DNA from 4 places in the Geobacillus sp. G4 genome. Region 4 is predicted to be linked to each of the others. Evidence: riboswitches for the same ligand, from Rfam matches in the RefSeq annotation. Region 4 holds a riboswitch; each other region holds the start of a gene.

Region 1 (7,711 bases), on a different contig from region 4:
AGCGACACGTACGCCGGCGTATGGTTGCGCTGCACGTACAAGTTTTTCGTTCCTTCGCCTGCTTCAATGAGCGCCTTGACCGCTTCCGGCAAATCGTCAAGACCATCATACGGCGCGCTGTCGACCGTGTGGCGGGCGAACTCGGTGAAATTCCATTTGTCGATTTTCGTTTTCTCCGGTTTCGGAAGCGGCAGCCGCTCCGCCAGCTCAAGCGCCTCAAGGCGCCGCACCGTCAGCCAGTCCGGCTCGCCGCGCCCGCTTGAGAACGTGCGGATGTATGACTGCTCAAATGGGATTTTCGTTTCTGTCGCCATAATCCTCCTCCTAACGCTTACGCTTCTTGTCCGACCGTTTCGTCTTCGATGCCAAGCTCTTTTTTGATCCAGTCGTACCCTTCGGCCTCAAGCCGCTGCGCCAGTTCCGGACCGCCGGATTTGACGATGCGCCCTTGCATCATGACGTGCACGTAATCCGGCGTGATGTAGTTCAATAACCGTTGGTAGTGAGTGATGATCAAACAGCCGAATTCGCTGCTGCGCATTTCGTTGACGCCTTTGGCCACAATTTTCAGCGCGTCAATGTCCAATCCGGAGTCGATCTCGTCCAAAATGGCGATTTTCGGCTCGAGCATCATCAATTGCAAAATTTCGTTCCGCTTTTTCTCCCCGCCCGAGAATCCTTCGTTCAAGTAACGGTGCGCCATATCCGGGTTCATTTCGAGAAACGCCATTTTTTCATCGAGCTTGCGGATGAATTTCATGAGCGAAATTTCGTTGCCCTCCCCAAGCCGGGCATTGATCGCAGCGCTCAAAAAGTCGGCGTTCGTCACTCCGCTGATTTCGCTTGGGTATTGCATCGCCAAAAACAGGCCGGCGCGCGCCCGCTCATCGACTTCCATCTCCAAGACGTTTTGGCCGTCAAGCGTAATCTCGCCCTCGGTCACCTCATATTTCGGATGGCCCATAACGGCCGATGCCAGCGTCGATTTCCCCGTCCCGTTCGGACCCATGATGGCGTGGATTTCCCCGCCTTTTACTTCCAAGTCCACTCCTTTTAAAATTTCTTTTCCCTCCACGGAGACGTGAAGATTTCGAATCGTCAATACTGCCATGCAGCATACCTCCAATTCCCGCTTGAAAGTAATCGTAGCTCGCTCGTCTTCTAGCGATCGCTCATTCTCAATTTATTCTCATTATAATTTTATAACAAATGAAAACTGCCTGCAACTTTCTCGCTCTGTTTTCACTATGACCGTGTGAAAAAACAGCGCCTTTTACTATTTTACACGAAAACCTCAAGCTTGTACGAGTTTTTGCAAAAAAAAAAGACCCCGTTTTTCCGGAGTCTAGTGAGCCTCCCGCAGCTCGCCGAGGCATTCCTGCACAAGCGTCACCGCCTGGCTCATCGCCGCCCCGCCGCCAAACGCGGCCGCCACCGCGCATGCTTCCAAAATTTCTTGTTCGGACGCTCCTTCATCTAGGCAGCCTTTCGTATGATAAATCGTGCAATACTCGTCTTGAGTCGCCACGCTGATGCCAAGGGCGATCAATTGTTTTTCTTTTTTCGACAGCGCCCCTTCGGCAAAGCAGGTGTCGGTGAATGCGTTGAACCGCTCGGCGACCGCCGGCAGCTTTTGCGTAAACGCTCCGATTCCTTCCTTGTAGTGGCGAAGCGCGGATTCGACCGATGCATATGTTCCGTTGTTCATCTCCGTTTTCCTCCTTTGCTCGTGTCTGCTGTTAGTATGCATGAAGGAAAACGAAATTAAACAACGAATGGTATTGAAAGCGTGTGGAAACACCACCGTTTCGCGATCATAGATGGAACGTCATGATGAAAACCGCCTGTTCTGTTCAACTTCCATCATCAATACAAAAGGGGGAAATGCGATTGATTCGTTGGGTTGTCTTTGCCTTAACAGCCGCTTTCGCTTCGTTTTTGACGTGGATCATCATCGGCAACACCCTCGGTGAACAGGGAGACGGCGCCTTCAGCTTAACGGCTGTGATCGTCCTGCAAAACTGCGTCATCATCGTTATGCTCGCCGCCGTACTGGCGCGTTTGAACGGCCGATGAAGAGCGGAGAAACAGGTCGGCCGCGGCGCCCTCGGATTCAGAATCGTTTTAACCTTTGCTGCTTTCTTTTCGTTTAAGGGGAGCGGCTTTTTGGGGACAAAAAAGAAACGGAAGCGAAACGCTCCCGTTATTGATTGTTTTCCGCCGCTGGAATGACGGCGCCGTGGTATTTTTCTTTAATGAAATCTTGGATTTCTTTCGATTGCAGCACTTCGACAAGCGTTTTGATTTCTTTCCGGTTTTCATCGCCTTTGCGCACCGCAATAATGTTCACATACGGATTGTTTTTCGGCGACTCAACGGCGATCGGGTCTTTCGCCGGGTCCAAACCGGCGTCAAGCGCATAGTTGGCGTTGATCAGCACCGCATCGCCTTCGCCGTTTTTGTAAATTTGCGGCAGAAGCCCGGCGTCGACATCGGCCTTAAATTTCAAATGTTTCGGGTTTTCCACGATGTCGTTGACCGTCGCTTTCGTTTTATCGACGCCCGGTTTCAATTTAATGAGCCCTTTTTCTTGCAGCATCGACAAAATGCGGCCATGGTCGGCGACCGAGTTGCTCATGATGATCGTCGCACCGTCCGGCAGTTCTTCAATGCTTTTGTATTTTTTCGAGTATAAGCCGATCGGCTCGATATGAATGCCGCCGGCGTTGACGAAATCATAACCGTATTCTTTCTTTTGCGATTCTAAATACGGGATGTGTTGGAAGTAGTTGGCATCGATTTGCTTCTCCGCCAACGCTTTGTTCGGCAAGATGTAATCTTGGAATGTGATGATCTCCAAGTCGATGCCTTTTTTCTTCAAAATCGGTTTCGCTTTTTCCAAAATTTCCGCATGCGGCACGTTCGAAGCGCCGACTTTCAGCTTCACCAATTTGCCGTCTTTGCCGCCTTCCGCGTTGTCGTTCTTGTTGCCGCCGCATGCCGCCAAAGCGAGCACGAGAATGGCGGCGAGCAACACACCCAACCATTTCTTCATCAGTTGTTTCCCCCTTTATCGTTTATCGATTTTCGAAGTGACAAAGTCACCGATCAGCTGAATGATAAATACAATGACCAACACCAATACGGTTGCGACAAATGTCACATCGTTATGGTTGCGCTGGAACCCTTCCAAATACGCCAAGTTCCCAAGCCCGCCGGCGCCGATGGCTCCAGCCATCGCTGTATAGCTGACGAGCGACACCGCCGTCACCGTAATGCCGGAGACAAGCGCCGGCAAAGACTCCGGCAGCAGCACTTTCCAAATGATCGTCCACGTTGAGGCGCCCATCGCTTGAGCTGCTTCGATGACGCCTTTATCAATTTCGCGAAGAGCGATTTCGACCATGCGGGCGTAAAACGGCGCGGCCCCAATGACCAAAGCCGGCAGCGCCGCATTGGCGCCAAGCATCGTCCCGACGAGCCATGTTGTAAACGGAATGAGCAAAATGATCAAAATAATAAACGGAATAGAGCGGAAAATGTTCACAAACGCAGCAATCACTGTATTGACAAACCGGTTTTCCCATAGGTTGCCCTTCGCTGTCAAAAATAGAAGCAAGCCAAGAACGATTCCGAGGACGAAAGTGGCCGCCACCGCCACTCCCGTCATATACAGCGTCTCGACCGTCGCCGCCCACATCGTCTCCCATTGCACGTTCGGCAGGAGGTTAGCGAGCATCGTGAATCACCTCCACCGCTACTTGCTGGCGTTGAATATAGTCAAGCGCCCGGTCGATTTCATCCCTCGCCCCGTCGAGGTGCACGAACAGCACCCCATAGGCGCCTTGATGGGTTTGCGAAATTTTCCCTTGCAAAATGTTGACATCGACGGCAAACTGACGCACCACCTCGGTGATGAGCGGCTTTCCGGCTGCCGCGCCGACGAACGTCAGCTGCGCGATCAGCCCGCTCGGGTATTGGCCAAACAAATGAGAAATCGCCTCTTCCGTCTCCTCGGGCTCGATCAGCTGCTTGACGAACCGTTTCGTAATCGGTTGCTGCGGGTTGCGGAACACATGCAGCACTTCGCCTTGCTCGACGATTCGGCCGCTTTCCATCACCGCAACGCGGTCGCAAATTTTGCGGATGACGTGCATTTCATGGGTGATCAGCACAATCGTCAGCCCGAGACGCTTGTTGATGTCAACGAGCAAGTCCAAAATCGCATCGGTCGTCTGCGGGTCCAACGCCGATGTCGCCTCGTCGCACAGCAAGACTTTCGGGTTGTTGGCGAGCGCCCGGGCGATGCCGACCCGCTGCTTTTGCCCGCCGCTCAGCTGCGACGGGTAGGCATCCTCGCGCCCGGAAAGGCCGACAAGCTCGATCAATTCATCCACCCGCTTGTTCCGCTCCTCTTTCGGGACGCCGGCAATTTCAAGCGGAAAGGCAATGTTTTCCCTGACTGTGCGAGACCAAAGCAAGTTGAAATGCTGGAAAATCATCCCGATTTCTTGGCGCGCCTTGCGCAGCTCCCGCCCTTTCACGCGCGTCATATCGCGCCCGGCGACGACCACCCGGCCGCTCGTCGGCTTCTCGAGCCCATTGAGCAAGCGGATGAGCGTGCTTTTCCCAGCGCCGCTGTAGCCGATAATGCCGAAAATTTCTCCTTCGCGAATCTCAAGCGACACATTGTCGACTGCCGTGACCGAACCGTTGGCCGCTTGATAGATTTTCGTCACTTGTTCGAGTGTAATCATCGTTTCACCTTCCTCCCCAAGCGGCAGAGCGCAAAAAGAAAACCTTTCTGCCCGCAGAGAACAGAAAGGTATTGTGCACCATTCCGTCTCTTATCTCTCAAAGCAGGCCGCTTTGTGTGAATTGGCACCATTTCAGCACATGCGCTGACGGTTGCCGGGCTTCATTGGGCACATCCCTCCACCTCTCTTGATAAGAGCGCAACAATCGCCTATTCAATTGACTACGAATGTGATTGTATCATTGTCTGTCGAAGCGTGTCAACATCTTTTTTATCCGACGTCCCGATAAGGCTTGGCCAAATGGAGGAGCGATTCAAGAAGCAAAAGCTGGCGGAAGCTTCCTGACACGTGCACTTCACGCAACCGGACGAGCTGCTGCAGCTTCAGTTCGCCGTTCAGCAGGGACGCGAGCGCCTCTTTGGAACCGCGCACCGTCAATGTTTTCCGTTCATCGTTTTCCATCCCTCTAGCGGCTGATTCCTTGCCGATCAACAGCAAGGCGGTTTCGTCATCGCTTTCAAACCGAACATACAGCTGCTCATCCGGCAAAATCGGCATCAAATGGCGCAACCCTTGCATCCGTTCCACGAATTGCCCGATCAATTCACGCATTTCCATTGCGCATCCTCCCCCATTTTCCTTTGTTTCCTTTATTTCCATTCAAAGGGGGGAGAATCCTTTACAAAAATCTCGACAACCCGTTGACGAACGAGCGCCGTTTTTGTCATTTCCCAAGAAATGTGTCAAACAGCGTCAAAAAAAGGCGAATCATCGGGACGGCAAGCAGGCTTGAATCACTTCGTACAAATACGGAACGGAATGAAAGGCATACCACTTGCCTGCGACCGTTCCGTCCCTAAAAAGAAGCAGGCAAGGGACGCTTTCAATTTTCCACTCGGCCGCCTGCTCGGGGATATAGTTAATGTCTGTTTCGTAAAACGGCAGCGCCGGAAACAACTGCTCCACCACCACAAGCATCCGCCGCGCCAGCTGGCACGTGCCGCACAGCGGGGTATACAAGTAAAGGGCCAGAAGCGGCTCGACTTCCACCACTCGCATGACATCGTTTCGGTCGATCGCTTTCACTCGCCTCTTCCCCTCATGAGCGATTCGATGCGGACGTCGAAACGAGCGCGCAACAGCACTTGCGCCAAGTGCCAAGGCGGAGCGGCCGCCACTTCGCCATACGCCCGGTCAATGTAAAGATGCTCCGCCTCTGGAAACATGCGGCGAAACTGCCGGCGCAATTTTTCTCCCGCCTCATCGGCATCGGCCAAGACGTATACATCGCATCCTTCCAGCTCATCGGCCAGCTCCTCAAGGCGCGCATCACTGATCGTGCCGTTTGTGCAGACGATGACGACTGGTTCGTTCAGCACCGCCGCCACTTTTTGCTTGTCTGATCGCCCTTCGACGATGATCACTTTTTCCACGCGTCGCATGTCCGACCCACCTAACTTCAAATGAGGATACTATTATTGTATGTCTTGCGCCGGCCAAATGTTGAAAATGAAAAGCAACGGCCATCCACCGTTGCCTTTCAACACCAGCCCGCTTCCCCGTCGCAATCGACATATTTTTGGTCCGGCTCAACGGTAGCGGTCACCTGTTTGTAAATTCTTCCGTTTTGTTCGGTATACCCCTTTTTCAACGGGACGGCCGCCGGAAGCGGAAGGCGCCCGATGAGCTCTCCTTCCTCGTACAACTCCAGCGAGCGGCCGTTCAGTTTGCCGATGATCCGGTCCGTGACATCTATGCGCGTCGTTTGCAGCGCCATCGCGAGCACCCCTTTTTTCAATCAAATTCCGGTATGTATAGAGTGCCCGAATCGAAGCGAAGATTGCAGGAACGTTTATCCTTCGTTGATCATCGCCTCGTATTGTTCCGCCGTCAACAAATTGTCGATTTCGCTCAAATCATTCGGTTTGACGACGATCATCCACGCTTTGTCATACGGCGATTCGTTCACGTACTCCGGATGGTCATTTAACGCCTCATTCACTTCAACGACCGTGCCGCTGATCGGCGCATACAATTCCGAGACCGTTTTCACCGATTCAACGCTGCCGAACGGCTCGTTCGCCGTAACCTCTGCGCCGACTTCCGGCAGCTCGACAAAGACGATGTCGCCAAGCTCTGATTGGGCGTAATCCGTAATGCCGATGCGCACGTTCTCTCCTTCCACGCGCACCCACTCATGCTCCTTTGTATAGCGAAGTTCTTTCGGCGTGTTCATCGTATCCCTCCATTGCGACAAAATGTATATTCCTTTTCATCATAACCGATTTTCCGCAAAAACTCACTGAATTCACCCGATTTTGCAAAAAATTTTTTATGTCCCCGCCGCGAAAAACGCCTCGTATTCTTGTTCGCGAAAGCCCACGACGACCCGCTCGCCGTCCGTCAAAATCGGCCGTTTGACCAACATCCCGTCCGAGGCGAGCCAATCGAGCATCTCGTCTTCCGATGCGCGGTCGAGCTTGTCCTTCAAGCCAAGCTCGCGGTATTTCATCCCGCTCGTGTTGAAAAATTTTTTGAGCGGCAGCCCGCTTTGACGGTGCAAACGGGCGAGCTGCTCTTTCGTCAGCGGCTCGTCGACCAAATGCACCGTTTGCACCTCAATGCCGTGTTCATCCAACCATTTTTTCGCCTTCCGGCACGTTCCGCATTTTGGATACCAATAGAGCGTGAGCGCCATCTTCACTCCTCCCTTTCATTTCCGCTGTGTGGCAAACAAATAAGAAGCACCAGGCAAACGCCTGGCACTTCCCATTATCACACAATATACCGTTCGGCTTCAATGAGCGCGGCGGCCGCTTCGCGTTTTTTCGCGATCACGTTGATCGGCGTATGGCGCGTCAGCCGTCGGAGAGCGGCGAGCATCATCCGCAGCGTGTCTCCTTGTTCGACGGCGACGAGCGTTTCTTTCGCATGGGCTTCAATTTCATTGAACG
Region 2 (7,711 bases), on a different contig from region 4:
CGGTCGGATTGTTCGGATAGTTTAAAAACATGAGCTTCGCTCGGTCGGCCACTGCCGCCGGAATGGCTTCATAGTCCGGCAAAAAACCGTTTTCCGCAACAAGCGGCATCATTTCCATCCGCGCGCGGGCAAGCGCGATCCCCGACCAATAGTCCGGATAGCCCGGGTCCGGGACAAGCACCACATCGCCCGGGTTGACGAGGCAAAGCGGCAGCTCGACAAGCCCGGCCTTGCCGCCGAACAAAATGGCGACTTCGCGGTCTGGATCGACGTTCACCCCGTATTCACGCGCGTAAAACGCGGCAATGGCTTCTTTCAAAAAGAAGTAGCCTTGAAATGGCGAATATTTATGGTATTTCGGATTGGCCGCCGCCCGCTGCATCGCCTCAACGATATGCTTTGGCGTCGGCTGATCCGGGTTGCCTTGCCCTAAATTGATCACGTCGCATCCGGCCTTGATTTTCTCCCCGACTTTTGCGACAAGCGAGGCGAAAAATTGCTTTGGCAGCTGCTCAAGCAGCTCGGAAAAAGGAATTTCCATCGTCATCGCCCACACCTTCTTAAAAAATTCTTGAAATTCTAGTGCAACATCATATATCGTAAAAAGCAAAATGTAAAGCAAAATTTTTTCGAGGTGAAAACTCATGACGATCCGCATCGCCTGCCTCCAGCTTGATATTGCGTTTGGCGACCCGAACGAAAACGAACGGTGCGCGGAAAGCGCCATTGAATCGGCCGTCAAGGACGGCGCGAATATCATCGTGCTGCCGGAATTATGGACGACCGGCTACGATTTGACGCGCCTAGATGAGATTGCCGACGAAGGCGCCGAACGGGCGAAAGCGTTCGCCTCCCGCCTAGCGCAAGCACACAACATCCATCTCGTCGCCGGCTCGGTCGCTAAAAAAACAACAACCGGCGTGACGAACACGATGATCGTGGCCGACCGGAGCGGTCAAATCGTCGGCGAATACAGCAAACTCCATCTGTTCCAATTAATGGATGAACATTTGTATTTGCAGCCGGGAAGCAGCTTAGGCTTGTTTTCGCTCGACGGGCTTGCATGCGCCGGGGTCATTTGCTATGACATCCGCTTTCCGGAGTGGATTCGCGCCCATGCTTTGGCTGGGGCGGAAGTGCTGTTTGTCGTCGCCGAATGGCCGCTTCCCCGCCTGCACCATTGGCGGACGCTCTTGATGGCGCGGGCGATTGAAAACCAATGCTACGTCGTCGCCTGCAACCGGGCTGGCCGCGACCCGAACAACGTCTTTGCCGGCCATTCGCTCGTCATCGACCCATGGGGCGAAGTGATCGCCGAGGCGGACGAGAAGCCGGGCATTCTCTCGGCCGACATCGATCCCGCACTCGTTGCGGACGTCCGCGCGCGCATCCCGGTGTTTGCCGACCGCCGGCCGCACGACTACGAAGCGGCAAAAAATTTTTTCAAAACGTATTGACAATCGATTGATCGACCATGTATCATTCGAATCAAACAACCAAACGATTGACAACATCGTGAAAATTGCAAAAACTGAATACGAGAAATCGGTACTCTTATCAAGAGTTGGCTGAGGGAATTGGCCCAATGAAGCCCAGCAACCGACCGTAATACTATCGTGAGATAGGGCGCACGCCAAGGGCGGCGCCGGAAGCGTCATGCTTCCGCAGGGCACGGTGCTAAGTCCAACAGAAAGACCGATGTCTTTCTGAAAGATAAGAGGCGCGAAGAACGAATGAATCTTCAAGCCTCTTTCCGTATGCGAAAGAGGCTTTTTCATTTGCCGGAAACGCCGAGATTTCAGCGTCGCGCCAGAACCGGCATTTGAAAACGAGCGAAATGAAAAAAGGGGGAACAAGGAAATGACCACTGTTCAAACATCGGTTTACGAACCGCTGACCGAACCGAAGGCGGTGGCGCTCGCTGTCCGCCTCGGCCTATTCCGCGACGGAGCGCCGCTTGCCTGCCGCGAGATCGGCGACGGGAACTTGAACCTTGTTTTTCATATCGTCGATCAAGAAACGAAACAAGGCGTCATCATCAAACAAGCGTTGCCGTACGCCAAAGTGGTCGGCGAAAGCTGGCCGCTCACGTTAAAGCGCGCTGTCATTGAAAGCAACGCGCTGCGCACGTTTGCGAGCTACGTGCCGCAATACGTGCCGAAAGTCTACTATTCTGACGAATCGCTCGCCATTACGGTGATGGAAGACTTATCCCGTTTGCAAATCGCCCGCAAAGGGCTGATCGAAGGGAAAACGTATCCGCTTTTGTCCCAGCATATCGGCGAGTTTGTTGCCAAAACGGCGTTTTATACGTCTGACTTCGGCATGAACCAGCAAGAGAAAAAGAAATTGGCGCAAAGCTTCGTCAATCCGGAACTGTGCAAAATTACCGAAGACCTCGTCTTCACCGACCCGTTTTTTGACCATGAAACGAACAACTTTGAAGACGAATTGCGCCCAGACGTTGAAGCGCTTTGGCGCGATGACCGCCTCCACCTGGAAGCAGCAAAGCTGAAGCGCAAGTTTTTAACCGAAGCCGATGTGCTCTTGCATGGCGATTTGCATACCGGCAGCATTTTCGTAAGCGCCGACGAAACGAAAGTGATCGACCCAGAATTCGCCTTTTACGGTCCGATCGGGTTTGACCTTGGCCAATTTTTCGCCAATTTGCTGTTAAATGCGTTGTCCCGCTCTGAATTAGAGCGCCAACCGCTCTTTGACCACATCGACCGGACATGGGACGTCTTTGCGTCCGTGTTCTCAAACCTTTGGCGCACCGAGAGCGTGGAAACGTACGCCGCGACGCCGGGCTTGCTCGAGGACGTGCTCCGGCACGCGTTCATCGACGCCGTCGGCTTTGCCGGCTGCGAAGTCATCCGCCGGACGATCGGCCTCGCCCATGTGGCGGACCTTGACGGCATCGAGCACAAAGATGAACGGCTTGTTGCCAAACGGCATGCCCTCCGTCTCGGCCGCCGCTTGATCATTGAGCGCCGCGTGTTCACCGGAACGGAAGACTTCCGCCGCCTGTTTGCCGAAACGGAACAATAATGCCATACAATCGTCCGGGTCTCGACGCAAGCTGCGCGGCGCTGACCCGGACAAACCAAAAAAAAGAGAAAGGAAGATGGCGATGAGCACCTTTGCCATCCCACGCTCCGTTGAATGGCGCGAGACGCATGTGACGATTTTAAACCAGCAAAAGCTTCCATCCATCATCGAATATATCGACTTGCACACTCTGGAAGACGTCTATGAGGCGATTGCCACGCTGAAAGTGCGCGGCGCGCCGGCGATCGGCATCACCGCCGCCTATGGCCTGGCGCTTGCCGCTTTACGCTACGACACCGAATCGCTCGATGAATTCCGCCGTCGCTTGAAACGAGATCGTGACTACCTAGCCAGTGCCCGGCCGACTGCCGTCAACTTGTTTTGGGCGCTCGATCGGCTCGTCACCGCTGCGGCCGACGCCCTTTCCGTCAACGAGGCCAAAACGACGCTCGTCCACGAAGCAATTCGCATTCAAGTAGAAGACGAGGATGTGTGCCGCCGCATTGGCGAGCATGCCTTGTCGCTCTTCAGGCCCGGCGAGCGGGTGATGACGATTTGCAACGCCGGCTCGATCGCCACCGCCCGCTACGGAACGGCGCTCGCCCCGTTTTATTTGGCGAAAGAAAAAGGAATTGAACTATCCGTTTACGCTCTCGAGACGCGGCCGGTGTTGCAAGGGGCGCGCCTGACCGCTTGGGAACTGATGCAAGCGGGCGTTGATGTGACGCTCATCACCGACAACATGGCAGCGCAAGCGATCAAGGCGAAAGGCATTGGCGCCATCATCGTCGGCGCCGACCGGATCGCGCAAAACGGCGATACGGCGAACAAAATCGGCACGTTCGGCCTGGCCTTGCTCGCGAAGTCGTTTGACATTCCGTTTTACGTCGCTGCGCCGTTGTCCACGATCGATTTGACGACGAAAACAGGTGCGGACATCCCGATCGAAGAGCGCCATCCGGATGAAGTGACCCACATCGCCGGCGTGCGCATCGCCCCGGAAGGCGTCAACGTATACAATCCGGCGTTTGACGTAACGCCAAACGAACTCATTACCGCGATCATTACCGAAAAAGGCATCATTCGCGGCAATTACAACGCAACGCTGCCATCATTATTCACAAAGGAGGAGCAACATGAAACGATTTAAGGCCTTATCTTCCCTTTTTCTTCTTTTCTTTGCCGTGTTCTCCATCTTGGCTGGCTGCACACACGAGCAAGATGCCGTTAGCTCCAAGCCAGCCAACGGAGCCAAGACCACGAACAACAAAACGGAAACGACATCCAGCCACTCGACGGCAACAAGCGACGAGCAAGCGGCCATTCCCGAAAAGTTGAAAAAGCCGGTGAAAATCGCCGCCATTATGCAACTGTCCATCGGCACGTTCTCATCGCAATACATCGCCGGCGTCAAAGAACAAGTGCAAAAATTCGGCGGTGAAGTGCAAATTTACAACGCGGACAACGATTTAACCAAAATGGCATCGTATGTTGAGACGGCCATTACCCAAAATGTGGACGCCATTTTGCTTGATCACGGCCGCGCTGATGCGCTCGAAGGCCCGGTGAAAAAAGCCGTCGCCAAAGGCATTCCAGTTGTGGCGTTTGACAACGATTTGAACATTCCCGGCGTCACCGTCATCGACCAAGACGACTACAGCCTCGCCTGGAAAACATTAAAAACGCTCGCAGAAGACTTAAACGGAGAAGGCAACATCGTCACGATTTGGGTCGGCGGCTTTACCCCGATGGAACGCCGCCATGTCATTTATGACGCGTTCAAAAAACGCTATCCGAACATTAAAGAAATCGCCAAGTTCGGCACGGCGAGCGCCAACACAGCTTTGGACACGCAAACGCAAATGGAAGCGATTTTGAAAAAATACCCGAACAAAGGCGACATTGACGCTGTCTTCGCAACTTGGGACGAGTTCGCCAAAGGGGCGACGCGCGCCATCGAGCAAGCTGGGCGCACGGAAATTAAAGTGTACGGCATCGATTTGAGCGATGAAGACTTGCAAATGATCCAAAAACCAAACAGCCCATGGGTGGCGACAACGGCGACCGACCCAGCCGAAGTCGGCCGCGTCCAAGTGCGGTTCGCGTATCAAAAAATCGCTGGAGAAAAAACGCCGAACATTTACTCGCTTGAGCCGCATTTAGTGAAACGGTCCGATCTTCCGGACAAACAAGTGTCGATGAATGAGCTTTCACAATACATTCCGGGCTGGGGGCAATCCAATGTCGCCATCTCGCCGTGGATGAAAACGTTGGAAGCCCAGGTGAACAAAAAATGAACAGGTTGTCAATGCAGGGCATTGAAAAATCGTTTGGCGCCGTGCGCGTGCTTGACGGCGTGGACTTCGACGTTCGTCCTGGCGAAGTCCACGCCCTTTTAGGCATGAACGGCGCCGGCAAAAGCACGCTCATGAACATTTTAGCCGGCGCCATTCCGCCTGACGCTGGTACGATCACAATCGACGGTACAATATACACGTTTTCATCGCCACGCGAAGCAAAACAAGCCGGCATCGGCCTCGTCGTTCAAGAAGTCGACACAGCGCTGTTTCCCGGTTTGCCGATTTACGAAAATGTAGCAGCGGACGAGTTCGTCCATGTGAAGCAACGGCCGATTCGCTCGCTGCGTCAAGAAAAAGAGCGGGCCGCCGCCCTGCTTCGCCGCGTCGGCCTGTCGTTGCCGCCGACGAAATTGGTTCGCGACTGCTCGCTCCATGAAAAGCAGCTGATTGTGCTCGCCAAAGTGCTGTCATCCAACGCGCGCTATATCATCCTAGACGAACCGACGGCCGCCTTAAGCGAGGCGGAAACAAGGCGTCTGTTTGCCATCATCGATGAACTGAAGCAGCAAGGCGTCGGCTTTATTTACATCTCTCATAAACTGAAAGAAGTTCAAGAGATCGCTGACCGGCTGACGATTTTGCGCGACGGCCGCGTCGTCTATCACGGAGATGCCCGCCGCTTGCCTCTTGAAGACATCGTCTTGCATATGACCGGAACAAGACGGGCTGTCACGATGAAACAAAGGCGCACATACGGAAGCGACATCGCGTTTGCCGCCCGCGGAATTTTGATCGACAAAACCGGGACAACGGTCGACCTATACGCCCACCGCGGCGAAATCGTCGGCATCGCGGGTTTGGTCGGCGCCGGCAAGACAGAGCTCGCTGAGAGCTTGATCGCCCATCGAAACACATCCGGCGAGTGGGAAATTGATGGCAGACGTTACGTGTTCTCATCGCCTTATGAAGCCATCGCCGCCGGCGTTTGCCTCATCCCGGAAGAACGGCGCAAACAAGGGCTGTTTTTGCCCGAGTCGGTGAAAACGAACGTAACCGTCCGTCTTCTTTCCCGTCTGTCGCGCTGGCAATGGATCAGCGGAACGAAAGAAACGGCTGAATCCGATGGGCTTATTCGCTCACTCGGCATTCATCCGCCGTCAAGCGCCACGGCCGTCCGCCACTTAAGCGGCGGCAACCAGCAAAAAGTCGTCATCGGCAAATGGCTGAACACAAACGCACGCGTCTTTTTGTTTGACGAACCGACGAAAGGGATCGATGTCCACGCGAAGCAAGAGGTGTTTTCCATCATTCGCTCCCTTGCCGATGAAGGAAAAACGGTGCTGTACTTTTCCAGCGAATTTCAAGAGCTGCTTGACATTTGCGACACCATCTACGTGATGGTCGACGGCCGGCTGCTCGCCCGCCTGCCGGCCGCTGAACTGACGTATGAACAGCTTGTTTACTATTGCAGCGGAGGTGAGATCCATGAGCCAGCCAGCCGTTTCCACAACGCCGTCGAAAAAAACGGCGCCGTCCATTCTTGAATTGTTGTATAAACACGGCACCTTGCTGGCCATTCTTGCCGTTATCGCCTACTTCGGCGTCACGCAAGACCGATTTTTTACGTATGAAAACTTCAGTGACATTTTGCGTTCCATTTCGATCGTCACCTTGGTGGCCATTGGCATTACGTTTTCGCTCATCGTCGACGGCTTCGATTTGTCCGTCGGTTCGACGGTGAGCCTAGCGACGATCGCGAGCGCCGCGGCGCTCGTCCTGTACCGCCAAGAAATTTTCGTCACCTTGCTCGTGCCGCTGTTGCTCGGCATTGCTGTTGGGCTTTTGAACTCGTTGTTGATCGTCAAATTCAAACTGCCGGATTTGCTCGCGACGTTGGCGACGATGTACGCCATTAACGGCGTGCAGCTCACCTATACGAAAGGATTTTCGATCTACAACGACATGCCGTTGCCTGATGGCGGCACGGCGCCGGGCAAATTCATTCCTTCCTTTTTATTTATCGGTCAGGGAGAGCTGTTCGGCGTGCCGTTTTCTGTCTTGCTTATGCTGTTTGTCGTCATTGCCGCTCATCTGTTTTTAACGTACACGAAACCCGGTCGCCTCTTTTATTTAACGGGGGAAAACCGCGAGGCGGCAAGGCTCTCAGGCATCCCAGTCAATCGCTATCGAACGTATGCATACGTCATCAGCGGCTTTTTCGCCGCCTTAGGCGGCATCGTCCTTGCCTCGCGCATCGGCACCGGGCAAGTGTCGGCCGGCGCCTCGCTTTTAATGGACAGCGTCGCCGCCGCCTACATCGGCTTTTCCGTCTTTGGCGCCGGCAAGCCGAACGTCATCGG
Region 3 (7,711 bases), on a different contig from region 4:
GTCGGCATCCCTGAACCGGAAAAAGTGTACCATCGCTATCCGCACGAGCTCTCTGGGGGAATGCGGCAACGGGTTGTCATTGCCATCTCCATCGCTTGCGAGCCAGCGCTGCTCATTGCTGATGAGCCAACGACGGCGCTTGATGTGACGATTCAAGCGCAAATTATGGAACTTTTGAAAGAACTGCAACAGCAAATGAAAACGAGCATTATTTTGATCACGCATGATTTAGGGGTCGTGGCGGAAATGGCCGATCGGGTGGCCGTCATGTACGCGGGGGAAATCGTTGAGCTCGCGGATGTCGACGCCATTTTTCACCGCCCGCTTCATCCATACACTCGCTCGTTATTGCAGTCGATCCCGTCCGCGCAGACGAAAAAGGAACGGCTTCACGTCATTCAAGGAATCGTTCCCCCGTTGCATAAGCTGCCGCGGCGAGGCTGCCGCTTCCAGCCGCGCATCAGCTGGATTGGGGCCGATCAGCACGAACCGGATCCGAAGCTGCGGGAAGTGGAGCCGGGGCATTGGGTGCGCTGCACATGCTACCAATACTTTTACTTTCCCGATGATCAAATATAGGAGAGGTCGATTATGGTGCTTCTTAACGTGCGACATTTAAAAGTGCATTATCCGGTGCGCGGCGGCTTTTTCCGACGGATCGTTGACTATGTCAAGGCGGTCGACGATGTCAGCCTTTCTTTGAATCAAGGGGAAACGTACGGACTTGTCGGTGAATCAGGCTGCGGCAAAACGACGACGGGACGTACAATCATCGGCCTCATTCGGGCAACGGCCGGCGAAGTGCTGTTTGAAGGGACGGACTTGACAAAGCTGAATCGGCGTCAGTTTCATGCGTACCGAAAAGACATCCAAATGATTTTTCAAGATCCATACTCGTCTCTCAATCCGCGCAAACGTGTGCTCGATATTGTCGCTGAGCCGTTGCGCAACTTTGAAAAATTGTCGCCACAAGAAGAGCGGCGCAAAGTGCAGTACGTGCTCGAGCGGGTCGGGCTAAGCGCCGAGTCGATCTATAAGTACCCGCATGAGTTTTCGGGTGGACAGCGCCAACGCATCGGCATCGCCCGTGCGCTCACGCTCAACCCGAAGCTGATCATCGCCGACGAGCCGGTTTCAGCGCTCGATGTCTCGGTGCAGGCGCAAGTGTTGAACTTTATGAAAGACATTCAACAAGAATATGGACTCACGTATTTGTTCATCAGCCATGATTTAGGCATCATCCGCCATATGTGCGACCGGATCGGCATTATGTACCGCGGCCGGCTTGTCGAGGAAGGGACGAGTGAAGATATTTTCATGAATCCACAGCACATTTATACGAAGCGGCTTTTGTCCGCGATTCCGAACGCTGACCCGCGTGAGCGCGATCGACAGACAGCGCTGCGCCGTGAGGTGGAGATGGAATATGCGCAAGCGTATTCGCGCTATTTTGATGAAAGCGGCCGGGCGTATCCGCTTAAATCCATTTCGCCGACTCATTCCGTAGCCATTCCGTAAAGAAGGGGGCGAAACGATGCTGAAGTTTATTTTGCGCCGAATCTTGATCATGATTCCGCAGCTATTTTTGTTAAGCGTCCTCATTTTTTTGCTGGCAAAGGCGATGCCGGGCGATGCGTTGACCGGTCAACTGGCAGCCAATCCGAAAATGGATCCGCAAACGTTGGAAGAGATGAAAGAAAAGCTTGGGTTAAACGACCCGGTACATATTCAATACATCCGCTGGGTGAAAAACATGCTTCACGGTGATCTCGGCCTGTCTTACACCCATCAGCAGCCGGTCACGGACTTGCTGGCCGGAAGAATAGGAAATACCGTATTGTTATCGGCGGCTATTTTAGTTTTGACCTATCTCATCGCCATTCCGCTTGGCATCGTGTCCGGGCGGTGGACCGACACGTGGGCTGACAAGCTCATTGTCGGCTACAGCTATATTGGTTATGCGACTCCGCTCTTTATTTTTGCGTTGATTATGTTGTTTATTTTCGGCTTTCATCTCGGTTGGTTTCCGACCGGCGGGAGTGTGGACATTCAAATTGAGGAAGGGACGCTTGCCTACTATTTAAGCAAACTGAACCATCTTATGCTTCCGGCCTTGTCTGGAGCGCTTCTTAACACGGTTGTGACCATTCAATATTTGCGCAGCGAAATCATCGATACGAAAGTGAAAGATTTCGTGAAAACGGCACGCGCCAAAGGAGTGCCGGAGCGGCACATTTACTGGCGGCACATTTTCCGCAATTCGTTTTTGCCAATCGCGGCTTTTTTGGGCTATGAAATTACTGGGCTTATTGGCGGGTCGGTCTTTTTAGAGTCGATTTACAGCTATCCTGGGCTTGGGCAGTTGTTTTTGCAGTCGATTATGCAGCGCGACTACAGCGTCGTGACGGCGCTCGTCATGATTTCCGGTGTGGCGACGCTAGTGGGGACATTGTTGTCCGACATCATTTTAAGTGCGGTCGACCCGCGCATTCGCATTGAGTAGGAAGGGAGGAAGGCATTGAACATGAAAATCGAGGCCAACGGCCCTGCACCAGTCGAAATAACTGTTGAAAAAAGCCCTTCCGCCCTCTCGATTATGTGGCGGGAGCTCGTCCGTGATCGGCTCGCTCTTGTCTCTCTCGTTATATTGACCATCATTTTACTGATCGTCTATGGAGCTTCGATTTTTTTAGATCAAGAGGAAATTGTAAAAGTGGACTTTTTAGCCATCCACTCGCCGCCATCGGTGGAACATTGGCTCGGTACTGACTACGGCGGCCGCGATGTGTTCGGTCAACTGATTATCGGCGCCCGCAATTCATTTACGATTGGGCTGGCCATTACGTTGATCACTGGGGCGATCGGCCTTGTTGTCGGGTTGGTGGCCGGCTATTTCGGCGGTTGGGTTGACAATGTCATCATGCGCATCATCGATTTTATTCTTGTATTGCCATTTTTGATGCTTGTCATCGTATTTGTAGCGATTGTACCGAAATACAACGTCATGACGTTTATTTTGATTATGAGTGCATTTTTATGGACCGGCAAAGCTCGGCTCATCCGTGCGAAAACGCTCGCTGAGCGCGAGTTGGATTACGTAAGCGCTTCAAAGACGCTTGGAACGCCGGATTGGAAAATCATTTTGTTTCAAATTTTGCCGAATTTAAGCTCCATTATCATCGTCAATTTGACGTTGAATTTGGCCGGCAACATCGGCATTGAATCCGGGCTCACTTACCTTGGATTTGGCCTGCCGGAAAGCACGCCGAGTTTAGGGACGTTGGTCAGCTATGCGACCAACCCAGACGTGCTGCAAAACAAATGGTGGGTATGGCTGCCTGCATCATTGCTCATTTTAGTGATGATGCTGTGCATAAATTTCATTGGCCAAGCGCTGAAACGCGCGGCTGATGCAAGACAACGATTAGGATAAAGGGGGAAGAAAACAGTGAAGAAAAAGTGGCTGGCGGCGCTAGCCGCGCTCTTGCTCGTGCTCGCCGGATGCACGAGCAACTCGTCGACGACTGCAGAAGGAGGCAAAAGCAAACCGGCTGCTCAAAAAGAAGACATCAGCAAATTCCCGATGACCGTGAAAAACGACGGGAAAATCATCGATGGCGGTGTGTTGAAATACGGACTTGTGTCCGACACGCCGTTTGAAGGGACGCTCAGCTACGCGTTCTACACAGGTGTTCCAGACGCTGAAATTTTGCAATTTTTCGATGAATCACTCTTCCGAACAAATGGAGACTATGAAATTACGAACGATGGCGCCGCCACATATGAGCTGTCCGACGACAAAAAAACGATGACGATCCGCATCAAAGATAATGTCAACTGGCATGACGGCCAGCCGGTGACGGCGGAAGACTTGGAGTATGCGTATTTGGTCATCGGCCATAAAGATTATACCGGCGTCCGCTACGGCGACGCGCTCATCCAAGACATCGTCGGCATGGACGAATACCATAGCGGCAAAGCCGATAAAATCGCCGGCATTAAAGTGATCGACAAAAAGACGTTGACGATCACATGGAAGCATGCGAACCCGTCTGTGTTGACCGGCATTTGGGCGTACCCGCTACCGAAGCATTATTTGAAAGATGTGCCAATCAAACAATTGGCGCAATCAGATAAAATTCGGAAAAACCCGATCGGCTTTGGCCCGTTTAAAGTAAAGAAAATCGTGCCAGGCGAATCGGTGGAGTTCGTCCGCAATGATGACTACTGGGCAGGCAAGCCGAATTTGGCAGGGGTCATTCTGAAAGTCGTCAGCCCGCAAGTGGTGCTGCAAGCGTTGAAAAAAGGCGATATTGACGTTGCGGAATTCCCGACGGATCAATATTTGAATGCGAAGGGAACGAAAAACATTCAGTTTATTGGCAAAATTGACCTGGCCTACAATTACATCGGTTTTAAACTCGGCCATTGGGATGCGAAAAAGCAAGAAAATGTGATGGACAACCCGAAATTCCAAAACAAAAAGCTGCGCCAAGCGATGGCGTATGCCATCAACAACCAAGAGGTAGCTGACCGCTTGTACCATGGCTTGCGCTTCCCGGCGACAACACTCATTCCTCCGTCGTTCCCGGGTTATCATGACAAAACAATCAAAGGATACACATATAACCCGGAAAAAGCGAAACAGCTGCTCGATGAGGCTGGCTATAAAGATGTGAATGGCGATGGCCTGCGCGAAGACCCGAACGGCAAAAAGTTCACGATCAACTTCTTGTCAATGAGCGGCGGCGACATTGCCGAGCCGTTGGCAAAGTTTTATATGCAATGCTGGAAAGATGTGGGCTTGGATGTCCAATTAGTGGACGGCCGTTTGGCGGAATTTAACTCGTTCTATGACATGGTTGAAAAAGACGATCCGAAAGTCGATGTGTACGCCGCCGCATGGGGGACGGGAACAGATGTCGATCCGTACGGATTGTACGGCCGCAACGTCATGTTCAACTACTCGCGCTGGGTGAATGAGAAAAACGATGAGCTGCTTGAAAAAGGACATTCCGAGCAGGCGTTTGATAAAGAATACCGCCGGAAAATTTATAGTGAATGGCAAAAGTTGATGAATGAAGAGGTGCCGGTTATTCCAACGTTGTATCGTTCGGCTATCTACGCGGTCAACAACCGCGTTGCCAACTTCACGGTCGATCCAAGCTCGAAGCTAACGTGGAAAGACGTCGGAGTCACATCAGAACAGCCGGAGGTGTCGGAATAAATGATTGCTGTCGCGGATTATGTATGATAGCATAAAAAATAAAAAAACAAATTGCATACGTCTTATCAAGAGTGGGCGAGAGAACGGGCTTGATGACCCCACAGCAACCTGCCGCTGGCAAGGTGCTAACACCCGCAAAGCGGTTTCGCTTTGGATGATAAGAATGGCTCATGACCCCCTTCGCATCATTCCGAGGCGAAGGGGGTTTTTGATTGATGGGAGGTGAGAAAAACGGTGGCAGAACTTTATTCTCTCCGCGCCTGCATGGTGTCGCACTTGCCGGCCGCGGCGTTCGCTGTTCATGTGATGCGCTGTGTGCAGGCGGAGCTCATTCAGTTGGACCCGCAAGCGGTGGTGCATGTCGACCGCGGGGATGGATATAGCCATCTATATGGGGAGATGCAAGCAACGACATTTTCTATTTTGCTGATGAATGCCTAGGCGGATGAGCGGAAGTTAGAAGGGACGTACGCCCTTGATCGCTGCATATGGGCGGAGCTCGGGAAAAAAAGATTTTCCCTGCACGCATGACGCCGTATTTACGGGCGGTGTTTTCAAGTCCATAATGGAAAGGGAGAGCAAGCAATGGCAGTTAAAAAGTTCGAGCATGTCGGCATTCAAGTGAAAGACATCGAGGCATCGAAGGAGTTTTACCAAAACGTCGTCGGCCTTGAGCTGTTAAGCGAGATGATCCATACGAACGGAACGATGAAACTGGCGTTTTTAGGAATTGACGGCTCGATCATCGTCGAGCTGATCGAAGGATACAACCCGAATTTGCCGACGGAAGGAAAAGTGCACCATGTGGCGTTTACGGTGGAAGGCATCGAGCAAGAGAAAGAACGGCTTCAATCGCTAGGCGTCCCGCTTGTTTGGAACGACATTACGACGCTTCCGAACGGGGCGAAATATTTGTTTTTCCTCGGTCCGGACGGCGAATGGATCGAGTTTTATGAGCCGGGGCAATAATTGAACAAACGGCAGGCGGCCCGCTGTTTCGGCCGCCTATGAATTTGCCGTCTGGCTGCCTCGTTCGGCAAGGCCTGTGGCTTATTGCCATGTTCGGGCTCGCCGTCTTCCTGATGCAATGATATACTAGAAAAAGAGAGGGGGGAGGATCAAGTGGAAGAAACGATCGTTCACGCCATTCAAGACGACTATCCGGATGAATTCGCCTGGTGCTACGGATGCGGGCGATTGAACGAGCAAGGCCATCACTTCCGCACCGGTTGGCAAGGGGACAAAACGGTGACCGTCTATACACCGCGCCCGGAACATACGGCGATCCCCGGGTTTGTGTACGGCGGGCTGATCGCCTCGCTCATCGACTGCCACGGCACCGGGTCGGCGGCGCTGGCGTTGCATCGGAAAAATGGCCATGAACCAGGGAGCGGGGAAACGCCGCCGCGCTTTGTCACGGCGTCGCTTCACGTTGATTTCGTCAAGCCGACGCCGCACGGTGTGCCGCTTGTCGCCGTCGGCACCGTGACGGAGATTCATCCGAAAAAATGGCAAGTTGATACGGAAGTGTTCGCTAACGGCGAACTGTGCGCCCGCGGCCAAGTCGTGGCCGTTGTTATGCCGAAAACGTTTGTCCGTGCGTAACAAGCGACGAAAAGCGCCGGAGAGAGGTTTTTTGACAGCGCTTTCTCCGGCGCTTGGCCACTGATTGAAAACGGCTGTGCCTGCCTCGTTTCGCCATGCGCTTGCCTCTCATGATCACCTCTACCGCTGCTGTTTCTCCCCGTCGAGTTCAAGGAAGACGATGTGCAAAAACGCTCTTTCCTTCGAAGATCCATCATCTTCACGGTTTGTCCATGATCAGCACTGACGATGTGGCGCTCGCCACGTCTTTGCCGTTTTGCCGCACGATGGCGGTCACATAAGCGACGGTTTTCCCGAACTTTTCCACCCTAGCCTCGATTTCGGCTTCCCCAGCCGCTGCCGGGCGGTGAAATGTCGTCTGCAAGTTGATGGAGGCGTGCATTTGGTCATCGCGAAGCAAGGTCGTCACCGCATAAGCCATGAGAATGTCCGCCGCCGCTCCGACAAATCCGCCCATAATCACCCCGTTGCCGTTGAGAAGCGATTCGCTGATCGCCCATACGCCTTTCGCATAGCCGTCTTGGGCTTCCGTCAAGCGGACGCCAAGCGACTTGTCGCATGGCGGCGGCGCGCTTTGACCGGCGATGACATCGTGCAAGTTGGTCATTGGCTTCATCTGGAACACCCTTTCTGTTGTCAATCATGTTTTTTTATTCGCCAAACGGCGGCGATTTCCTCTTTTCACGTCCGTGAGGAGGAGAACGGCAAAGCGGCAGCGAAAGAAACAAGAAGCTGATGATGGAAAGGAGATGGTCTCATGTATCAACCGCCAGACGCCTTCCGTTGGACGGGGCGGATTGACAGCGTGAGCGATGAGCGGGCGTTTCGTCTTCATCAGCGCATTCGCTTGCTCGATTTGTCGCAGCCATTGGAGCCGGT
Region 4 (7,711 bases):
GAACATTTTGCCGTTTGCCCGCTTTTTGCTTGATCAAGCAGTCAACGAAGGCGACATCGCCGTCGACGCGACCGTCGGCAACGGGCACGACACCGTGTATTTGGCCCAACGCGTCGGGGATTTCGGCCATGTGTTCGGCTTTGACATTCAGTCTGAGGCCATCACCGCCGCTTCCGCCCGCCTCGCGAAACATGGGCTATGCGGGCGGGCGACGTTGTTCGAGCGAAGCCATAGTGAACTGCTTGAGGCGCTTCCCGCCGATGTACACGGGCGCATCGCCGGCGCGGTGTTCAACCTCGGCTATTTGCCGGGCGGCAATAAGCAAATCGTCACCCAGCCGGAATCGACGATCGAAGCGGTCCGCCAGTTGCTTTCCGTCATGAAGCCGGGCGGCGTCATCGTTCTTGTCGTCTACCACGGCCATCCGGAAGGAAAGCGCGAACGCGACGCGCTCCTTGATTACGTCCGCTCTCTTGATCAACGGCGCGTCCATGCCTTGAAATACGAATTCATCAATCGGCAAAACAACCCGCCGTTTTTGCTCGCGCTCGAAACCCGGGCGGATAAGGGCGCCTGATTCAATCGGATCCCGCCCCTTTTGCCAATACAAGCAAACGGCCGCCCTTATGAAAAGGACAGCCGTTTTTGCCGCTCCTGCCAAAAGCGGTATGCTTTTCCGTTCCAATAGAAAAACTGCGACGCCGCCCCGCCGGCGCGGACGAGCCGGCGCGCCAGCCGGCGCAGCCCGCGCTGCTTTTTCACCTTGGCATCCGACAAATACAACCCAAGAAGCCCTCGGTGAATAAGGCGGTGAAACTCGCCGTGCGGAAGGGCGCCGACATGGCGGTCGGCCTCTTCGATGAAATGGCAAAGCCGCTCAAGCATCACCGTTTCATTCGGATAGTAAAAGCAAAAGTTTAAATCGCCGCCGTCCCGGTCTTCCTCCTGATCGATCAAATAGTCGAGCAAAATGTGCAGTCCTTGAATGTAAGGAAAATAACCGTCGCGCACTTGTCTCGCCATCTCCGGCGGCAGCGATTCGCCAAACGCATAGGCGACGAGGCAGAAAATGCCGAGCGTCGAACCGGAGCAGGCGGAAAACTCATACCACTCCATCGGCGGCAAGGCGTCTTTGTATTGCGCGAACCATTTCTCCAGCCGCGGCACCCGCTCGCTCGCTTCGACATGTTTATGCACTTGCAAGTCGCAATAATATCCGGCCAATTCATGCAAAAATGGGGCGATCGTCTCATAATGGCGCACCGTCTCGAGCACCTCTTGGCACGTGCGGACAAGCGCCGGCAAATAGCCGCCGTCTTCCTGTTCGCGGCGATGGCGGTAATAGTTCGACGGCTCTGCTCCGATCGTCAAAGCGTCCGGCATCGAATCGTGCAAGGCGCGAAAGTCGAGCGGATCGAGCGAGGTGCTGCGGTCGCACAAATTATCCAAATAATCGCTGATCGTCTGGTAAGCAACGATAAAGCGGATGCAATCCTCCATGTTTTCTCCGGCCAAGAGCGCCAAAATGGAGCCGCCTTCGCAATGGAACGTTTTCGAAGCGATGCTCGCGAGCGCCTGGCGCCGCAATTCCGGGTCGGGAATGCGCTCGGCTTGGCGCCGCCAATAGGCAAGCTCGCGGTGGACAAGCGGAAGCACGTCACGATACACCATTTTCATCAAGGCGATGGGGTTTTTCGGAATGTTCAATCGGCTCACCTCAGGTGCAAACACCATGGTCTCGTCTCCTAGCATTTCCATCTTATCGGCAACCAAAATCGTTTCGCGTCTGAACAGCTTGCGATCTCGTCTTCCAGTATTGCCATCAATGCGGCCGGGGCAAACCATAAAAGGGTTGGCGACGGAGTGAAAAAGCCGCTCAACAACGGTTCTTCTCACGTTGAGAAGCTTTGTGAAATCGGATCTTCTTCCCCGATCCCAACCACTCATCGGGCGAAACGAAACGTTTTTCACCAATCCCGATTAGGCGCGCTCGCTTTCGTTGGCGATTTGGACGCAGCGTTGTACAATACATGGTGAACGATCGATTTTGCAACAGAAAGGAACGAACGCCCATGATTTACCCATACAAAGGCAAAACGCCGCAAATTGCCGCCTCCGCCTTTATCGCCGACTATGTGACGATCACCGGCGATGTCGTGATCGGCGAAGAGACAAGCATTTGGTTCAATACCGTCATTCGCGGCGATGTGGCGCCAACGGTGATTGGCAACCGGGTCAATATTCAAGATAACTCAATTTTGCATCAAAGTCCAAACAATCCGCTTATCATTGAGGACGGGGTGACGGTCGGCCATCAAGTCATTTTGCACAGCGCCATCGTTCGCAAAAACGCGCTCATCGGCATGGGCTCAATCATTTTGGACCGCGCGGAAATCGGGGAAGGCGCGTTTATCGGCGCCGGCAGTTTAGTGCCGCCGGGCAAAAAAATTCCGCCCAACACGCTCGCCCTCGGCCGGCCGGCGAAAGTCGTCCGCGAACTGACGGAAGACGATATCCGCGAAATGGAGCGCATCCGCCGCGAATATGTCGAGAAAGGGCAGTATTACAAAGCGCTGCAGCAACAGCGGACATCGTGCGCCGACAAAAAAGAGCTGCCGTGATCAGGCAGCTCTTTTTCTTTCATCACTTGTCCGCCAACGCCAGCGCTTGTTCTTTCAACAAGGCGGCTTTGTCGGTGCGCTCCCACGGCAGGTCGATGTCCGTACGCCCAAAATGGCCGTAAGCAGCCGTCTGTTTGTAAATCGGGCGGCGAAGGTCGAGCATTTTGATGATGCCCGCCGGGCGGAGATCGAAGTTGTTGCGCACGACTTCAATCAAAATGTCTTCCGACACTTTGCCGGTGCCGAACGTATCGATCGAAATCGAAACTGGGCGGGCGACGCCGATCGCGTAGGCAAGCTGCACTTCGCATTTGTCGGCCAGTCCTGCCGCGACGATGTTTTTCGCGACATAGCGGGCCGCATACGCCGCCGAGCGGTCGACTTTCGTCGGATCTTTGCCCGAGAACGCGCCACCGCCGTGGCGGGCGTAGCCGCCGTACGTATCGACGATGATTTTGCGCCCCGTCAACCCAGCATCCCCTTGCGGACCGCCGATGACAAACCGTCCTGTCGGGTTGATGAAATATTTCGTGTTCTCATCAAGCAGCTCCGCGGGCACGACCGGCTTGATGACCTGCTCTTTAATGTCGCGCTGGATTTGCTCTTGCGTAATTTCCGGATGGTGCTGCGCGGAAACGACGATCGTATCGACGCGCACCGGTTTGCCGTTTTCATCGTATTCGATCGTCACTTGCGTTTTCCCGTCCGGCCGCAAGTACGGCAAGACGTCCGTTTTGCGCACTTCCGCCAATCGGCGCGCCAAGCGGTGCGCAAGCGAAATCGGCATCGGCATCAATTCTTCCGTCTCATTGCAGGCGAACCCAAACATCAATCCTTGGTCGCCGGCGCCGATCGCTTCGATTTCCTCGTCAGTCATCTGACCTTCGCGCGCCTCGAGCGCCCGGTCCACCCCCATCGCAATGTCCGGCGATTGTTCGTCAATCGATGTCAGCACCGCGCACGTATCGGCGTCAAATCCGTATTTGGCGCGCGTGTAGCCGATCTCCCGGACCGTATCGCGGACGATGCGCGGAATGTCCACGTATGTTGATGTCGTGATTTCCCCGCTCACGAGCACCAGCCCGGTCGTAACGCTCGTTTCGCAGGCGACGCGGGCGTTTGGATCTTTTTCCAAAATGGCATCCAAAATGGCGTCAGAAATTTGGTCGCAAATTTTATCCGGATGTCCTTCCGTCACAGACTCTGAAGTAAACAAGCGGCGTTTGGCTGACATTCGGTTTGTTTCCTCCTCTTGGCATAATGTGGCGACACGGAACTCATTTCCCTTTTTCCCTTCGCAATATAAAAAACCTTTCCTGTAACGGCTGAGGAAAGGTCATGGCAATCGTATTGCTTCCTTTCACTCTTATCGTTCAAGGACTGCGCCTTGCCACAGGTTAGCACCATTTCACACATGTACAGTTGTGACGGTTGCTGGGCTTCATCGGGCCTGTCCCTCCACCGGCTCGGGATAAGAGTATCCGTTCAATGACTTATCTTATCGCAACGGAATCGGCAAAGTCAACTATCAAAATTCATTTTTTATCATTTCCAGCCGCGAAAATTCTTTCCTCAAGGAAACCAACACATTGGGCAAAATAAAGTTTGAAAAACCCACACAATTAGTATGGACTATTAATAAAAATGTGTTATACTATTTTCAAGAGTGATTACAAAAAGAAGGCAGGTTTTGAATATGGGGATCGCAAACATGACGAATAAGCTTGATTTATTGCTGCAAAAACCGTACGTGCATCATCAACTGTCCGTCGCCGAGCTCGTCGAGAAAGTCCTGCGGCGGAACGAAGGACGGCTGACGCACACCGGAGCCGTCGCGGTGACAACCGGCAAGTACACAGGGCGGTCGCCGAAAGACAAATACATCGTCGAAGAACCGTCAACGAAGCAAACGATCGACTGGGGCGCGGTCAACCAGCCGATGTCTCCGGAGACGTTTGATAAACTGTACGACAAAGTGCTCGACTATTTAATGAAGAAAGATGAACTGTTCGTGTTTAAAGGCTTTGCCGGCGCCGATCCGAAATCCCGGCTGCCGATTCAAGTCGTCAACGAATTCGCCTGGCACAACTTGTTCGTTCATCAGCTGTTCATCCGGCCGAACGCCGAAGAGCTCGCCGCGCATGAGCCGCAATTCACCGTCATTTGCGCGCCGAACTTTAAAGCCGACCCGAAAGTTGACGGCACGCGCTCGGAAGCGTTCATCATCATCTCGTTTGAACGGCGCACCGTGTTGATCGGCGGCACCGAGTATGCCGGCGAAATGAAAAAATCGATTTTCTCGGTGATGAACTATTTGCTGCCGGAACAAGGCATCCTGCCGATGCACTGCTCGGCCAACGTCGGCCAGGAAGGCGACGTCGCCCTCTTTTTCGGCTTGTCGGGAACGGGAAAAACGACGCTCTCGACCGACCCGAACCGCCGCTTGATCGGCGATGATGAGCACGGCTGGTCAAACCGCGGCATTTTCAACATCGAAGGCGGCTGCTATGCGAAATGCATCAACCTATCGCGCGAGAAAGAGCCGCAAATTTTTGACGCCATCGGCTTCGGCGCGGTGCTCGAAAACGTCGTCCTCGACGACGCGACGCGGGTGCCGAATTACGACGACGGCACGCTGACGGAAAACACGCGCGCCGCCTACCCGCTTCAAGCGATCAAAAACATCGTCGACCCAAGCGTCGCCGGCCATCCGTCCACGATCGTGTTTTTGACGGCTGATGCGTTCGGCGTCCTGCCGCCAATCAGCAAGCTGACGCGCGAACAGGCGATGTACCATTTCTTAAGCGGCTACACAAGCAAACTCGCCGGCACCGAACGCGGCGTCACCGAACCGGAAGCAACGTTCTCAACGTGCTTTGGCGCACCGTTTTTGCCGCGCCCGGCCGTCGAATACGCGGAAATGCTCGGGCAAAAAATCGCCGAACACAACGTCCGCGTCTTTTTGGTCAACACCGGCTGGACAGGGGGACCGTACGGCGTCGGCAGCCGCATGAAGCTCGCCTACACCCGGGCGATGGTGCAAGCCGCCGTCGAAGGGGAGCTGGACAACGTCGAAACGGTGCAAGACCCGATTTTCGGCCTCGCTATCCCAACCCACGTCCCCGGCGTGCCGGATGACGTCCTGCAGCCGCAAAACACATGGGCTGACAAACAAGCGTACGAACAAAAAGCAAAAGAGCTGGCGCAAAAGTTCCGCGCCAACTTCCGAAAGTTCGCCCATATCGACCCGACGATCGAAAAACTCGGCGGACCGCTCGTGTAACAAGAACCCGGCCGGACAGGGAGCCGTTCCCTGTCCGGCTGTTTTTTCGAACGCATAAAATGATTGTCGTCGATCCCCCGGGGTTTTTGCACGATTGGGGGTCGACGACAATGTGAGGCTCGACGGCGAAGAGTCTGCTCTGCTTACCCCTTCACCCGTTCGATCTTCTCAACCGGCAGCCCGGTCAGTTCGTGGATCGTGTCGACATCATACCCTTTCGCCAGCATTCTCTTCACCACGTCGAGCTTCCCTTCCTCAATCCCTTTTTGGCGCCCTTGCTTCATCCCTTGTTTGACTCCTTGTTGAATTCCCTTTTCCATTCCCCGCTGTTCGTACGAGACGATGAGCTCCATCACTTGCTTCGCTTCCTTCGTTTCCATTTGGCTCACCTCGTTTCGCAGTTTGGCTTCCTCCTCTTCGGACAACCGCAAATACGTTTCAAAAAAACCGAACAACAGCCGCTGTTTCGCCTCATCGAGCTCAAGGCGGACGAGCATGCGCAAAAATTCTTTTTTCACTTCGACCTTTTCTTCTTCATTATACCCCATTTTGCTTAACAAGGCAGCGGCGACGGGATTGTCATGGCGGATGTACGCGCGCCACGGCAGTTTGCGCAGCTCCACCGTCAAGTAACGAAAATCGAGAACCGTCAAAAACGGAAACTGGACGACCAATGAGGAAGGTTCATCGTGGTGTTCATCATAGCTGAAGATGGCGATCGGAACAATGCGGCGGCGGTATTTTTGAAACAAGCGGCTGAAGTAGAGGAACATTCGCTCGGGGAAGGTCCGCTGTGCGTAGCTTTGGTGTTCGACATGGACGATGATGAGCCCTTCCTCCCCCTTCATCTTCGTTTCGACCAACAAGTCGACGCGATGCTTCTCTCCGGCCGTCACGTCGGTAAACAGTTCTTCTGTGAGGAAAGAAAGGTGGCGAACGTCGATGTGCTCGTACACGTTGGGAAAGAAAAGAAGCAAAAACTCTTCGAAAAACGTCGACAGCAACTCTTTGAACAACCGGTCGTGATCGATTCGCGGTTTGGCCACGTTTCCCCTCCTTGCGGCATCGAATTCATCGTATGATATTCGCTCTCCGCGGCCAAACTCCTTCTCCTCCCCCCTACTTTTTTTATGGTATGATCAAACGTCGCACAGGAAATCCTCAAGCAAAGGCTATTTTTATGCTTGTCTGAACCGGCCTGACGCCACAAGTTAACTATAGACGGAAAAAACTTGAGCCAAGAGCGCAAACCGTTCTTCCGTTTGCGCTCCTGGCCGATGAACCCGTTCAGCTCTCATTCAGCCGCTTCATGGTGTGCAGCCTCGTTCAATTCGTCGAATACAGGCTGACGAGCTCATACGTCACCGTCGTCCGACTGTCTTCCCATTCGAGCTTTCTCACGACCGCGACGCCGCTCGCTTCGCTTTGCACCGTCCGGCGCACTTCAAGCGGCACGTCAAGCGGATACAAGCGGTAGCCTTCTTTTTTCAACACAAACACATTTCCTTGAACGCGCTGTTCCTTTCCTTTTGTCACAATGACCGTCTGCAGCTCCATCGGCATGCCCATATGATTCCAACCTCCTTGGCACCCCATCGATTCGTTGGCGGCCGCGCCGCCACCCGAGCGGCGCACGCAGCCGCCCCTCTAGTTGTATCGTATCACATCGTCGGCTGTTGTTTCATCCATTCCGTGAGCCTTTGCACCGTCTCGCGATTGGCTTGCGGCGGAAAATAGTGGGTGAACTCAGGGAAGTACCAAGCCGTGACCGGTTTGCCGAGCTGCTTCAGCCGCCGTTCCAGCCGCC

Evidence for each region. Region 4 has a riboswitch for S-adenosylmethionine ahead of metK (methionine adenosyltransferase). Riboswitches for the same ligand answer to the same signal wherever they lie in the genome.
Region 1: linked by a shared signal. The riboswitch ahead of ABS784_RS07880 (methionine ABC transporter ATP-binding protein) and the one ahead of metK (methionine adenosyltransferase) in region 4 are both predicted to bind S-adenosylmethionine.
Region 2: linked by a shared signal. The riboswitch ahead of mtnK (S-methyl-5-thioribose kinase) and the one ahead of metK (methionine adenosyltransferase) in region 4 are both predicted to bind S-adenosylmethionine.
Region 3: linked by a shared signal. The riboswitch ahead of ABS784_RS00100 (hypothetical protein) and the one ahead of metK (methionine adenosyltransferase) in region 4 are both predicted to bind S-adenosylmethionine.

The regions. Positions count from the first base shown of each region.
Region 1 covers NZ_JBEPJY010000005.1:67,989-75,699, forward strand. Annotated here, with positions in the region: gene sufD (Fe-S cluster assembly protein SufD) at 1-314, opposite strand, end outside; gene sufC (Fe-S cluster assembly ATPase SufC) at 332-1,111, opposite strand; gene ABS784_RS07860 (carboxymuconolactone decarboxylase family protein) at 1,346-1,708, opposite strand; gene ABS784_RS07865 (hypothetical protein) at 1,885-2,076, shown strand; gene ABS784_RS07870 (MetQ/NlpA family ABC transporter substrate-binding protein) at 2,204-3,055, opposite strand; gene ABS784_RS07875 (methionine ABC transporter permease) at 3,071-3,739, opposite strand; gene ABS784_RS07880 (methionine ABC transporter ATP-binding protein) at 3,729-4,757, opposite strand; SAM riboswitch class I at 4,845-4,954, opposite strand; gene ABS784_RS07885 (sterol-binding protein) at 5,028-5,375, opposite strand; gene ABS784_RS07890 (thioredoxin family protein) at 5,526-5,843, opposite strand; gene ABS784_RS07895 (toprim domain-containing protein) at 5,840-6,199, opposite strand; gene ABS784_RS07900 (YusG family protein) at 6,298-6,534, opposite strand; gene gcvH (glycine cleavage system protein GcvH) at 6,610-6,993, opposite strand; gene ABS784_RS07910 (arsenate reductase family protein) at 7,090-7,455, opposite strand; gene ABS784_RS07915 (acyl-CoA dehydrogenase family protein) at 7,533-7,711, opposite strand, start outside.
Region 2 covers NZ_JBEPJY010000001.1:410,185-417,895, forward strand. Annotated here, with positions in the region: gene ABS784_RS02050 (pyridoxal phosphate-dependent aminotransferase) at 1-547, opposite strand, end outside; gene ABS784_RS02055 (carbon-nitrogen family hydrolase) at 645-1,457, shown strand; SAM riboswitch class I at 1,552-1,720, shown strand; gene mtnK (S-methyl-5-thioribose kinase) at 1,861-3,051, shown strand; gene mtnA (S-methyl-5-thioribose-1-phosphate isomerase) at 3,134-4,201, shown strand; gene ABS784_RS02070 (sugar ABC transporter substrate-binding protein) at 4,188-5,348, shown strand; gene ABS784_RS02075 (sugar ABC transporter ATP-binding protein) at 5,345-6,895, shown strand; gene ABS784_RS02080 (ABC transporter permease) at 6,837-7,711, shown strand, end outside.
Region 3 covers NZ_JBEPJY010000001.1:21,043-28,753, reverse strand. Annotated here, with positions in the region: partial or broken gene ABS784_RS00125 (ABC transporter ATP-binding protein) at 1-605, shown strand, start outside; gene ABS784_RS00120 (ABC transporter ATP-binding protein) at 592-1,518, shown strand; gene opp4B (oligopeptide ABC transporter permease) at 1,535-2,503, shown strand; gene ABS784_RS00110 (ABC transporter permease) at 2,525-3,433, shown strand; gene opp4A (oligopeptide ABC transporter substrate-binding protein) at 3,449-5,227, shown strand; SAM riboswitch class I at 5,287-5,391, shown strand; gene ABS784_RS00100 (hypothetical protein) at 5,462-5,668, shown strand; gene ABS784_RS00095 (VOC family protein) at 5,813-6,196, shown strand; gene ABS784_RS00090 (PaaI family thioesterase) at 6,350-6,832, shown strand; gene ABS784_RS00085 (PaaI family thioesterase) at 7,032-7,448, opposite strand; gene hutG (formimidoylglutamase) at 7,590-7,711, shown strand, end outside.
Region 4 covers NZ_JBEPJY010000002.1:335,716-343,426, forward strand. Annotated here, with positions in the region: gene mnmM (tRNA 5-(aminomethyl)-2-thiouridylate-methyltransferase MnmM) at 1-577, shown strand, start outside; gene ABS784_RS03880 (tetraprenyl-beta-curcumene synthase family protein) at 625-1,734, opposite strand; gene ABS784_RS03885 (gamma carbonic anhydrase) at 2,073-2,621, shown strand; gene metK (methionine adenosyltransferase) at 2,644-3,855, opposite strand; SAM riboswitch class I at 3,985-4,099, opposite strand; gene pckA (phosphoenolpyruvate carboxykinase (ATP)) at 4,318-5,904, shown strand; gene ABS784_RS03900 (Rpn family recombination-promoting nuclease/putative transposase) at 6,048-6,950, opposite strand; gene ABS784_RS03905 (DUF2584 domain-containing protein) at 7,231-7,473, opposite strand; gene ABS784_RS03910 (alpha/beta hydrolase family protein) at 7,566-7,711, opposite strand, start outside.